2 regions of the Arthrobacter sp. YAF17 genome follow, and region 2 is predicted to be linked to the other one. Evidence: predicted binding sites of a transcription regulator. Region 2 holds the regulator's gene; the other holds the start of a gene.
What was found. The regulator LexA, encoded in region 2, represses DNA repair genes until DNA is damaged. The targets are predictions, from matches to a motif close to TCGAACANNTGTTCGA.

Region 1 (3,280 bases), on a different contig from region 2:
CCCGCGTGGGAACAGGGCTGCGGATCGGCGTCCTGGCTCTCCAGGGCGACTTCCGCGAACACCTCCACGCGGTGGAAGCCGCCGGTGCCACGGGCATCGGCGTCCGCCGGCCGGCTGAACTCGACGGCCTCGACGGACTCATCATTCCCGGCGGCGAATCGACCACCATCGACAAGCTGTCCCGGGCCTTCGGGCTCCGCGACCCGCTGCGCGAACGCATCCAGGCCGGACTGCCGGTCTACGGCTCCTGCGCCGGGATGATCCTCCTCGCGGATGAGATCACCGACCCCGCGAAGGACCTCGCCGGCAACCCGCAGCAGACGTTCGGCGGCCTCGACATCACGGTGCGCCGGAACGCCTTCGGCCGGCAACGCGAATCCTTCGAGACGGACCTGGACTTCARGGGCCTCGGCTTCAGCGCCACCGACAACGGCGTGGCCCCTGTCCATGCGGTCTTCATCCGCGGACCATGGGTGGAACGCGTCGGCGACGGCGTGGAGGTCCTCGCCGAAGTGGAGCCCTCCAAGGCGTCCCACCCCGAGGCGCTGGCCGGGACGGCTAGAATTGTTGCTGTGCGTTCCGGCAAGCTGCTGGCCACCTCCTTCCACCCGGAAGTGACGGGGGAGAAGCGCGTGCACGAATTGTTTATCCGAATGATCAGAGGAGAAGCGTAAAGCATGTCAGGCCACTCCAAATGGGCGACGACCAAGCACAAAAAGGCCATCCTCGATAGCCGCCGGGCCAAGTCGTTCGCCAAGCTGATCAAGAACATCGAAGTCGCCGCACGCATGGGCGGTCCGGACCTTGCCGGCAACCCGAGCCTGGAACTCGCCGTCACGAAGGCCAAGAAGACCTCGGTCCCCGCTGACAACATCGACCGCGCGATCAAGCGCGGCGCCGGCCTCACCGGCGAAGTCGTGGACTACACCGAGATCATGTACGAATGCCGCGGCCCGCAGGGCTCGGCGCTGCTGATCGAATGCCTGACGGACAACAAGAACCGGGCAGCCTCCGAAGTACGCCTCGCGATCTCCCGTAACGGCGGCACCATCGCCGATCCCGGTTCGGTCAGCTACCTCTTCTCCCGCAAGGGCGTTGTCTCGCTGCCGAAGAACGGACTGAGCGAGGACGACGTCCTGATGGCAGTGCTCGACGCCGGCGCCGAGGAAGTCAAGGACAACGGCGACAGCTTCGAGATCCACTCCGAGCCGACCGACCTGCAGGCCATCCGCGATGCGCTCAAGGAAGCCGGCATGGAGTACGACACCGACGAGGCCGAATTTGTTCCCTCCATGCAGGTGCCGCTGGACCTCGACGCCGCCAAGAAGTTCATGAAGCTCGTCGACGCGCTCGAAGAGCTCGACGACGTGCAGAACGTCTACAGCAACGCCGACCTCAGCGACGAAGTGCAGGCCGCACTGGAAGCGGAGTGACCCTTCGCGTCCTCGGCGTCGATCCGGGCCTCACCCGCTGCGGGATCGGCGTCGTGGACGTCGAGAAGAACCGCCGCGCCACCATGGTGGCGTTCGGCGTCGTCGGTAGCTCACCGGAGGAAAGCCTGGATCAGCGCCTGCTGGTCATCGCCACCTCCATCGACGAGTGGCTGGACAAGTACGAACCGCACGTCCTCGCCGTCGAACGCGTCTTCTCGCAGCTCAACGTCAGCACCGTGATGGGCGTCGCCCAGGCCTCCGGCGTCGTGATCGCAGCCGCGGCCCGCCGCGGCATCCCGGTGGCACTGCACACCCCCTCGGAAGTCAAAGCCGCCGTCACCGGCAGCGGAACCTCCAACAAGGACGCCGTCACCAAGCTGGTCACCAAGATCCTCCGGCTCGACGCGCCGCCGAAACCGGCCGACGCCGCCGACGCCCTGGCGCTGGCCATCACCCATGCGTGGCGGGCCGGCGGCGGGACTACCACTAAGGGCTCGGTCGCGACCGGACCGGGCAGCCAGTCGCTGACGCCGGCCCAACGGGCCTGGGCGGACGCCGAGGCCAAAGCGCGCCGGGCGCGCTGAATGTCCGGCAGATCCGCCGCGGAGCTTGGTAGGGTATTCGTAGATATGTTCGGATAACCGGGTCCTCCCGGTTCTATTTTCAGCTGAATTTTCAGGAGCCCGGCTTTGATCAGTTTTCTCCGCGGAACCGTAGCGCACGTCGGCCTGTCCTCCGCCGTGATCGACCTCAACGGCGCCGGCATGAGCGTGAACGCCACCCCACAGACCCTCGGCCGGCTCCGCGTCGGCGACGAGGGGAAGCTTTTCACCTCCCTGATCGTGCGCGAGGACTCCCTCACCCTGTTTGGTTTCGGCAGCGACGACGAACGCGAGGTCTTCGACGTCCTGCTCAGCGTCAGCGGCGTCGGCCCCCGGCTCGCGTTGGCGGTCCTGGCCGTGCACGAGCCGGAAGCGATCCGCGTCGCAGCACACTCCGGGGACGGTAAAGCATTCACCAAGGTCCCCGGCATTGGCCCCAAGGTCGCCGGGCGGATCGTGCTGGAACTGGCCGGCAAGCTGGTGCCGCACGGCACCGCCGCGGGGACCACGGCTCCGGCCGCATCCGCCGAAGCAATCTGGAAGCCGCAGGTCGTCGCGGCCATGACGAGCCTTGGCTGGTCCGAGAAGGACGCCACCTCCAGCATCGACAAGTCCCTGGCGGATTCACCCGAACTGGCCGAGAACGGCAACGTCGCCGAGATCCTGCGGGCCACCCTCCGCTGGCTGGGCCAGGACGGCGCCCGCGCGGGGAACAGGATAGGCGCCCGTGGCTGAGCCGTCCCTGGTGGGCGGGGGAGAGGTACCGGAGGAGCGGGTCATCGAGGCCGCGCTCCGGCCCAAGAACCTGCACGACTTCGTGGGCCAGCACCGGGTCCGCAAACAGCTTTCCCTTGTCCTGGAGGCCTCCCGGATGCGCGGCCGCAGCGCCGACCACGTTCTGCTCTCCGGGCCGCCCGGGCTGGGCAAGACGACGCTGTCCATGATCATTGCCGCCGAAATGAACGCCCCCCTGCGGATCAGCAGCGGTCCCGCCATCCAGCACGCAGGGGATCTGGCCGCCATCCTTTCCTCCCTCTCCGAAGGCGAAGTCCTCTTCCTCGATGAGATCCACCGGATGTCCCGGCCGGCCGAGGAAATGCTCTACATGGCGATGGAAGACTTCCGGGTTGACATTGTTGTGGGCAAGGGCGCCGGCGCAACAGCCATCCCGCTGGAACTTCCGCCGTTCACCCTGGTCGGCGCCACGACCCGTGCCGGTCTGCTGCCCGGGCCGCTCCGGGACCG
Region 2 (7,198 bases):
GACTCGCTGGTGGTCCGTTCCATGCGTGCGGTCCGGCCCTCGGCAGCGGTTGTTCCGGTGGTGCTCATGTGGGTGTCCTTTGGATGACGACGGTGCCCGGCGAACAGGGCAGGGTGGATGTCCTGGGTTAAGTCTAGGCGCGCTGCACTGCGCGGCCGGCCAGGATCCGCTCGAGGGCTTCGAGGAAGGCTGTGGTTTCCGTCTCAGTCCCGGCGGTGACACGAAGGTGCCCGGGAATGCCGACGTCGCGGATGAGCACCCCGGCATCCAGCAGTTCCTGCCAGACCTCGTGCGGGTTGTCCAGACCGCCGAAGAAGACATAGTTCGAGTCGGAGGCGGCAGGCTTGAGGCCCATCCGCTGCAGTTCGGCCACGATCCTGTCGCGCTGCCGCTTGATGTCCTCGACGTCGGCCATCAGCGCGACCCGGTGGTGCAGGGCGGCCAGGGCTGTCGCCTGGGTGATGGCCGAGAGGTGGTACGGGAGCCGGACCAGGCGCAGGGCGTCGGTGACCTCCGGGGCTGCCGCCATGTAGCCGACACGGGCTCCGGCCAGGGCGAAGGCCTTGCTCATGGTGCGCGAAACGATCAGCCGTTCCCGGCCGGGCAGCAGCGTCAGCGCGCTGGGCGTGCCGTTGTGGGCGAACTCGTGGTAGGCCTCATCGACGATAACGATGGTCTGGCTGGCCTCGCCGGCCTCGTAGACAGCCTCGACGACGTCCAGGCCAAGCCCGGTGCCGGTGGGGTTGTTCGGGGAGCAGAGGAACACGATGTTCGGCTGGAGTTCGCGGACCTGCCGGGCGGCCGACTCGGCACTGAGCCCGTAGTCATCGGCGCGGATCCCGGCGATGTACCCGGTGTCCGTGCCGGAAGCCAGCAGCGGGTACATGGAGTATGTGGGAGGGAAACCAAGGGCGGTGCGGCCGGGACCGCCGAAGGCCTGGAGGATCTGCTGGAGAACCTCGTTGGAGCCGTTCGCGGCCCAGATGTTGTCCGCGGCCAGTCCGTGCCCGAGGTATTCGGCCAGCGCCTCCCGCAGTTCCGTGAATTCGCGGTCCGGATAGCGGTTCAGTCCGGCGGCGGCAATGGTGACGGCGTCGGAGATGGCCGCGAGGACGTCGGCCGGGACGCCGTGGGTGTTCTCGTTGACGTTGAGCAGGATGGGGACGTCCAGCTGCGGTGCCCCGTAGGGGGTCAGGCCCCGCAGGTTGGTCCGGAGGGGAAGTCGGTTCAGGCGCTCTAACTGGTCAGTCACTTGTCCAGTTTAAGTGAGTTCGCGGCGGGCCCGGAAACTGTGACGCTTTGCGGGGCTGTCGGCGCCCTGCGGAACGCCTCGAGACCCTCAAGCGACGGGACCCCTGAGCTATCTGGATGGAGCTGCCTGGCCGGAACGAACTAGTTGGACGGAATGAAGAGCGCCTGGCCCGGCACGACGCGGGCGGCCTCGAGGTTGTTCAGCTGGATGATGTCGGCGACGACGTCGCGGGGATCGCGCTCGGGCGCCACTGCCTCGGCGATGGCCCACAAGGATTCGCCGGGCTGCACCGTTACCGAGACTGTGGGTGTCAACGACAGCTCGGCGGCAGAGTCCGCCGCCTTTGCCGGGGCGTTGAGGAATCCGCTGAAGGAGAGAACCAGTGCGGCCAGCAGGATGAGCGGCACCCCAATGAAGACGAAGCGCCCCCGCCGGGTGAGCTTAAGCGGCGCCTGCTTTGCCTGTTCGGCACGACCGCTGGGGCCGGACTGGCCGGGCTGACCTGTGCCGCTGCCGGTGCCGGTGCCGGGCCGGCCATAGTCGCCGAATGAGTCGCGGCCGAAAGTGTCGTGAAACGCGCTTGATGCTGACATGAACTGAGCCCTCCTGGACCATACTGTGCCGCCCGGCGTACTCCACGTACCCGCCGCCAACCGGCCTGACCTTCGAACAAAGAGACGAATAACCTGTTCCAACCGAACTGCGCCAAACTAGAACACATATTCGAATCTTGCTAGTTCTGTTTTAGCACTTATTGACGAACATTGTCGAGACTCGCTAGAACAAATGTTTGAAAAAGCTGTGTGGCTGGCCTACGTTTGAGTCAAAGAACAACCACTTCTGCAGTTGATCAGCAGGGTCTGACATTTCAGGCCGGAAGTTCCCGGCAGCTGCAGCCACAGCGGCCGGGCGGAACGGAAAGGCGTTGGCGAACATGGCAGCACAAGCCACTGGCGGCAGGGCCACCCAGCGGAGCCCGCAGGCAGCCCGGCCACCCAAGAGCCTTACCGTCCGGCAAAAGAAGATTCTGGAGACCATCCAGCGCTCCGTGACGGACAACGGGTACCCGCCGTCCATGCGCGAAATCGGCGACACGGTGGGCCTCGCGAGCCTTTCCAGCGTGACCCACCAGCTTTCGCAGCTCGAGAAGCTCGGCTACTTGCGGCGTGATCCCAAGCGCCCTCGGGCCATGGAAGTGCTGATGCCGTTGACCCTCGATGAGGGAACCGCGAAAATTTCAGGCGTCGAGAAGTCCAGCGGCCTGCGCAGTGTCGGCGGCTTGTCTGTTTCGGAGCTGGCCAGTGCCACGGATACCGCCATGGTGCCGTTGGTGGGCCGGATCGCCGCGGGCGGACCGATCCTGGCCGACCAGGTGGTTGAGGACGTTATGCCCCTGCCCCGCCAGCTGGTGGGCCACGGCGAGCTCTTTATGCTCAAGGTCGCCGGTGACTCGATGATCGATGCGGCCATCTGCGACGGTGACTGGGTGGTGGTGCGCAGGCAGGGCGATGCTGTCAATGGTGACATTGTGGCCGCCCTGCTGGATGACGAGGCAACAGTGAAGACCTTCCGCCAGCGTGACGGCCACACCTGGCTGCTGCCGCAGAATACCCAGTACGAGCCCATCCTCGGCGATCATGCCGTCATTATGGGCAAAGTCGTCTCGGTGCTGCGCTCCCTCTAGGACTGAACCTCCCGGCAGCTCAGAGCTGCCCAGTCCCTGCGAACACGGCCCCGCCGGCGTTGACCAGTTCACGCCGGACGGGGCCTTTCGCGTTCCTCCCGGTTACTGGCACCCCGGCGGCGGCAGGGTCCCGGAAAATCCGCGGACGCCGCGGGGACCCGCATCCCGGCCCGGTCACATGTCCCGGCAGGGTCCCAACCCGGCGGGGCTACGTGGCGGGCTGCCCTGATTCCTTCGCGAGCCGCTCCAGAGCCGCGACGGCGATGGCGGGGTCCGTGGTGGGCCAGAACGGCGGCAGGGCGGCGCGGAGGAATCCCCCGTAGCGTTCGGTGGACAGCCGCGAGTCCAGCACAGCCACCACACCCTTGTCCGTCGTCGTGCGGATCAGTCGGCCCGCGCCCTGGGCCAGACGGATGGCAGCGTGGGTCGCGGAAACACTCATGAAGCCGTTGCCGCCGGCCTGGGCCACGGCCCGGGACCGCGCCGTCATCAGGGGATCGTCGGGCCGCGGGAACGGGATCCGGTCGATCACTACGAGGCGGCAGGAGGTCCCCGGCACGTCGACGCCCTGCCACAGGGACATGGTGCCGAAGAGGCAGGTGTCCGGCTCGTCGGCGAACTGCTTCACCAGCGCCGTCATGGTGGAATCCCCCTGGCAGAGGATGCTCATGTCCAGCCGTGGCCGCAAGGCCTCGGCAGCGTCCTCGGCGGCGCGCCGCGACGAGAAAAGGCACAGCGCCCCGCCGCCGGAGGCCCGGATCAGCTTCTCGAGTTCGTCGAGCGCTTCCGGGGACGTGCCGCGGCCGGGCTTGGGCAGATGCTTGGCAACGTACAGGATGCCCTGCTTGGGGTATTCGAACGGAGAGCCGACGTCGACGCCGGTCCAGCTCGGGGCGCCTGGACCCACCAGGCCCAGGCCGCCGGCAGCAGGTTCGAAAGCGGACCCGATCGCCAGGGTGGCCGAGGTGAGGATGACCGTGTGGTCCGCGAACAGGCCCTCGCGGAGCCGCCCGGCAACGCTGAGCGGGGCGATATTGACCAGCGCCGGGGCGGACTCGTCGGGCTGGGAGTAGCCCTGCTGCGGGTCGAAGGTGCTGTTGCGGGAAAACCAGACCACTTCGCGGTTCTCGCGTGCTGCCAGCAGCCGTTCACAGAGTTCCAGGATCACCATGAGCCGGGAGCGCGCGAGCTGGCGGCCGCCGTCGGCCGTGTTCGCGCTGTCCCCCTTGGAATCCGAGAGCGCGGCGCGGCAGGCGTCCCGCAACTGGTCCACGCAGTCCAGCTGTTCGCTGTTGAGGCCGTTGGGCATAAGCCCGCTGGGGACGCCCTCAATGGCAAGTTCGAGGTTGGATGCGGCGTTGTTCAGCGCGTCCACGGTGATGCCGGCGTGCTTCCGTGCCCCGGACGCGGCGGCGTGCACCATGGCCACAGAAAGCTGGCCGGACACGGCGCCGGTCACGCGGTCCTGGAGCTCGTGGGCTTCATCGACCACCACGACGTCGTATTCCGGCAGCACGGCGAGGCCTTCGAAGGCGCTGACGGCCAGCATCGCGTGGTTGGTGACCACGACGTCGGCGTCCGCGGCGTTTTGCCGGGCCAGTTCGCTGAAGCATTCGGCTGCCAGGGGGCATTTCTGCGCGCCGAGGCACTCCATGGAGGTGACGGAGACCTGCCGCCAGGCGCGGTCCGTGACGCCGGGCAGGAGTTCGTCGCGGTCCCCTGTCACGGTGTCCTCGGCCCACTCGCGCAGCCGGACGACCTCCTTGCCGAGCTGGGAGGACGGACCGCCCATGGCCGCGGCGAAGTGCGGCACGGAGGTGTCCTCGCCGAGCGAGAAGAGCTGGCCCTCCGACGGTTCTTCGGAGGGGAAGCCGCCTTCGAGCTTGTGGCGGCACACGTAGTTGGACCGGCCCTTGACGAGGGCGACTTTGACGGGCCGGTCGAGCGCCGGGGTGATGGTCTTCAGCAGCCGGGGCAGGTCACGGCCCACGATCTGGGTCTGCAGTGCCAGCGTGGCCGTGGAGACCAGCGTGGGCTTGTCGCTGACGAGCGAATGGGCGATCAGGGGGATCAGGTAGGCGAGTGACTTGCCGGTGCCGGTGCCGGCCTGGACCAGCAGGTGGTCGCCGCTGTCAATCGCCTGCGCCACCTGCCGGGCCATTTCGTGCTGGCCGTCGCGGCTCTGGCCGCCCATCCCGGACACGGCCCGGTCGAGGAGTTCGATAACGAACTCCCCGCCGGTCCTGCCGCCCGAACGTGCCGGACGTTCTCCGGCGTCCGTTCCTGCAGCCCCGGTTCCTGCAGCCCCGGTTCCTGCGTCGTCCTCCCCCGCCGGGTCGCCCGTGCCTGTGTCCGCCCCGGTCACCGCTGCCTCAGTCATTGCTGATGAACGAATCCAGTTCAGCGGCCAGTCCCTCGCGCACCATTACGACGGCGCGGGTTCCCGCTTCCTCGTGGTCGAGGCTGAGGATCTCGGCGTCGGCTTCGTGCAGCTTGCTGATCAGGTCCCCGCGGTTGTAGGGGATGAGCAGCTCCAGCTTCACGCTGGGCCGCGGAATGCCTTCACTGATGGCCTTGAGTAGCTCCGGGATGCCTTCGCCGGTGCGCGCCGACACCACCACGTGGCGCGGTTCGCGCTGCTTCAGCCGCTCGATCACGAAGGGATCCGCGGCGTCGGCCTTGTTCAGGACGATGATTTCGGGCACCTTGCGGGCGTCGACTTCGCTGAACACCTTGCGGACGGCAGCGATCTGGCCTTCCGGATCCGGGTGCGAGACGTCCACGACGTGCAGGATCAGGTCCGAATCGGCAACCTCCTCCAGGGTGGAGCGGAACGCCTCCACAAGCTGGGTCGGCAGCGACCGGACGAACCCCACGGTGTCGGCAAGGGTGTAGCCCAGCCCGTCTGAGGTTTCGGCCTTGCGGACCGTCGGGTCCAGGGTGGCGAACAGGGCGTTCTCCACCAGGACACCGGCGTCGGTCAGCCGGTTCAGGAGCGAGGACTTACCGGCGTTGGTGTACCCGGCGATCGCCACGGACGGCACGGAATTACGACGGCGGTTGGCGCGCTTGGTCTCCCGGGCCGGCTTCATTGCGGCGATTTCACGCCGAAGCTTGGCCATCCGGGTGCGGATCCGGCGGCGGTCCAGTTCGATCTTGGTTTCACCCGGACCGCGCGAACCCATACCCGCACCGGCACCGCCCACCTGGCCACCGGCCTGGCGGGACATCGAGTCACCCCAGCCGCGCAGGCGCGGGAGCAGGTATTCGAGCTGGGCCAGTTCCACCTGGGCCTTGCCCTCGCGGCTCTTGGCGTGCTGGGCAAAGATGTCCAGGATCAGGGCCGTGCGGTCGATGACCTTGACCTTGACGATGTCTTCCAGGCTGCGGCGCTGGGACGGCGCCAGTTCGGCGTCGACGACGACGGTGTCCGCGCCCGTGGACATCACGATGTCCTTGAGTTCCTGCGCCTTGCCGGAGCCGAGGAAGGTGCCCGGATCGGGCTTCTGGCGGCGCTGGACGATACCGTCCAGGACCTCCGAACCGGCGGTCTCGGCCAGCGCGGCGAGTTCCCGGAGGGAGTTCTCGGCGTCGGCAAGGGTCCCTTCCGTCCAAAGGCCGGCCAGCACGACGCGCTCGAGCCGCAGCTGCCGGTATTCGACTTCGGTGACGTCTTCGAGCTCGGTGGACAACCCGGCGGTGCGGCGCAGGGCGTGCCGTTCCGCGAGGTCCTGCTGGTCGCCGTCGTAGGTGCTGTGCTCCTCGTCCAGCCGGGAGATCGCCTGCGCTTTGCCGAGCACCGAAGCGGGATCACCGGCGGCCGGGGCTGCCTTCCGGGCAGGAGTGTCCTTGGCGAGGATCCGGTCGATGACAGCCTGGATTTCCGCAGGACTCATGTCTTGGGATGCTGAATCGGGTCCGGTGTTGGGCTGGCTGGTCATGGTCTCCTTTAGAGGTTCGGCAGTTTCAGAATAGTGCCGATCGGTGCTGTGCGGGGCGGTATTCGCGCTGGGCTGACGACTATTGGTCATTCATGGCCTCCTGGGATGCCTGCGGCAGCGGTGCCGGGGGCAGGGTGGGCTCCGGGCCGGAGCGGTGGAAACGGGGAGGGAACAGGCATGGGTTCTGCCTTGAGGAGGGAGTTGTTCCGCCCGGGCCGGGCTCCAGTGAGCGCTGCCAAACTCCAAGTTCGGGCGCCAGCGGCGAATCCATTTCAGGACAATCACGGGTGGCGCACTGAGCGGAAGGTAACTACCTGCGTC

Region 1: ruvA (Holliday junction branch migration protein RuvA) is a predicted target of LexA. The motif match lies at 2,055-2,070, and genes of this name have one in related genera.

The regions. Positions count from the first base shown of each region.
Region 1 covers NZ_JBFRDB010000001.1:542,334-545,613, reverse strand. The annotation lists gene pdxT (pyridoxal 5'-phosphate synthase glutaminase subunit PdxT) at 1-674, shown strand, start outside; gene AB4Y67_RS02545 (YebC/PmpR family DNA-binding transcriptional regulator) at 678-1,433, shown strand; gene ruvC (crossover junction endodeoxyribonuclease RuvC) at 1,430-2,017, shown strand; gene ruvA (Holliday junction branch migration protein RuvA) at 2,123-2,770, shown strand; gene ruvB (Holliday junction branch migration DNA helicase RuvB) at 2,763-3,280, shown strand, end outside.
Region 2 covers NZ_JBFRDB010000009.1:51,302-58,499, forward strand. The annotation lists gene hisB (imidazoleglycerol-phosphate dehydratase HisB) at 1-68, opposite strand, end outside; gene AB4Y67_RS09015 (histidinol-phosphate transaminase) at 134-1,252, opposite strand; gene AB4Y67_RS09020 (LysM peptidoglycan-binding domain-containing protein) at 1,393-1,845, opposite strand; gene lexA (transcriptional repressor LexA) at 2,187-2,936, shown strand; gene AB4Y67_RS09030 (ATP-dependent DNA helicase) at 3,145-5,316, opposite strand; gene hflX (GTPase HflX) at 5,309-6,877, opposite strand.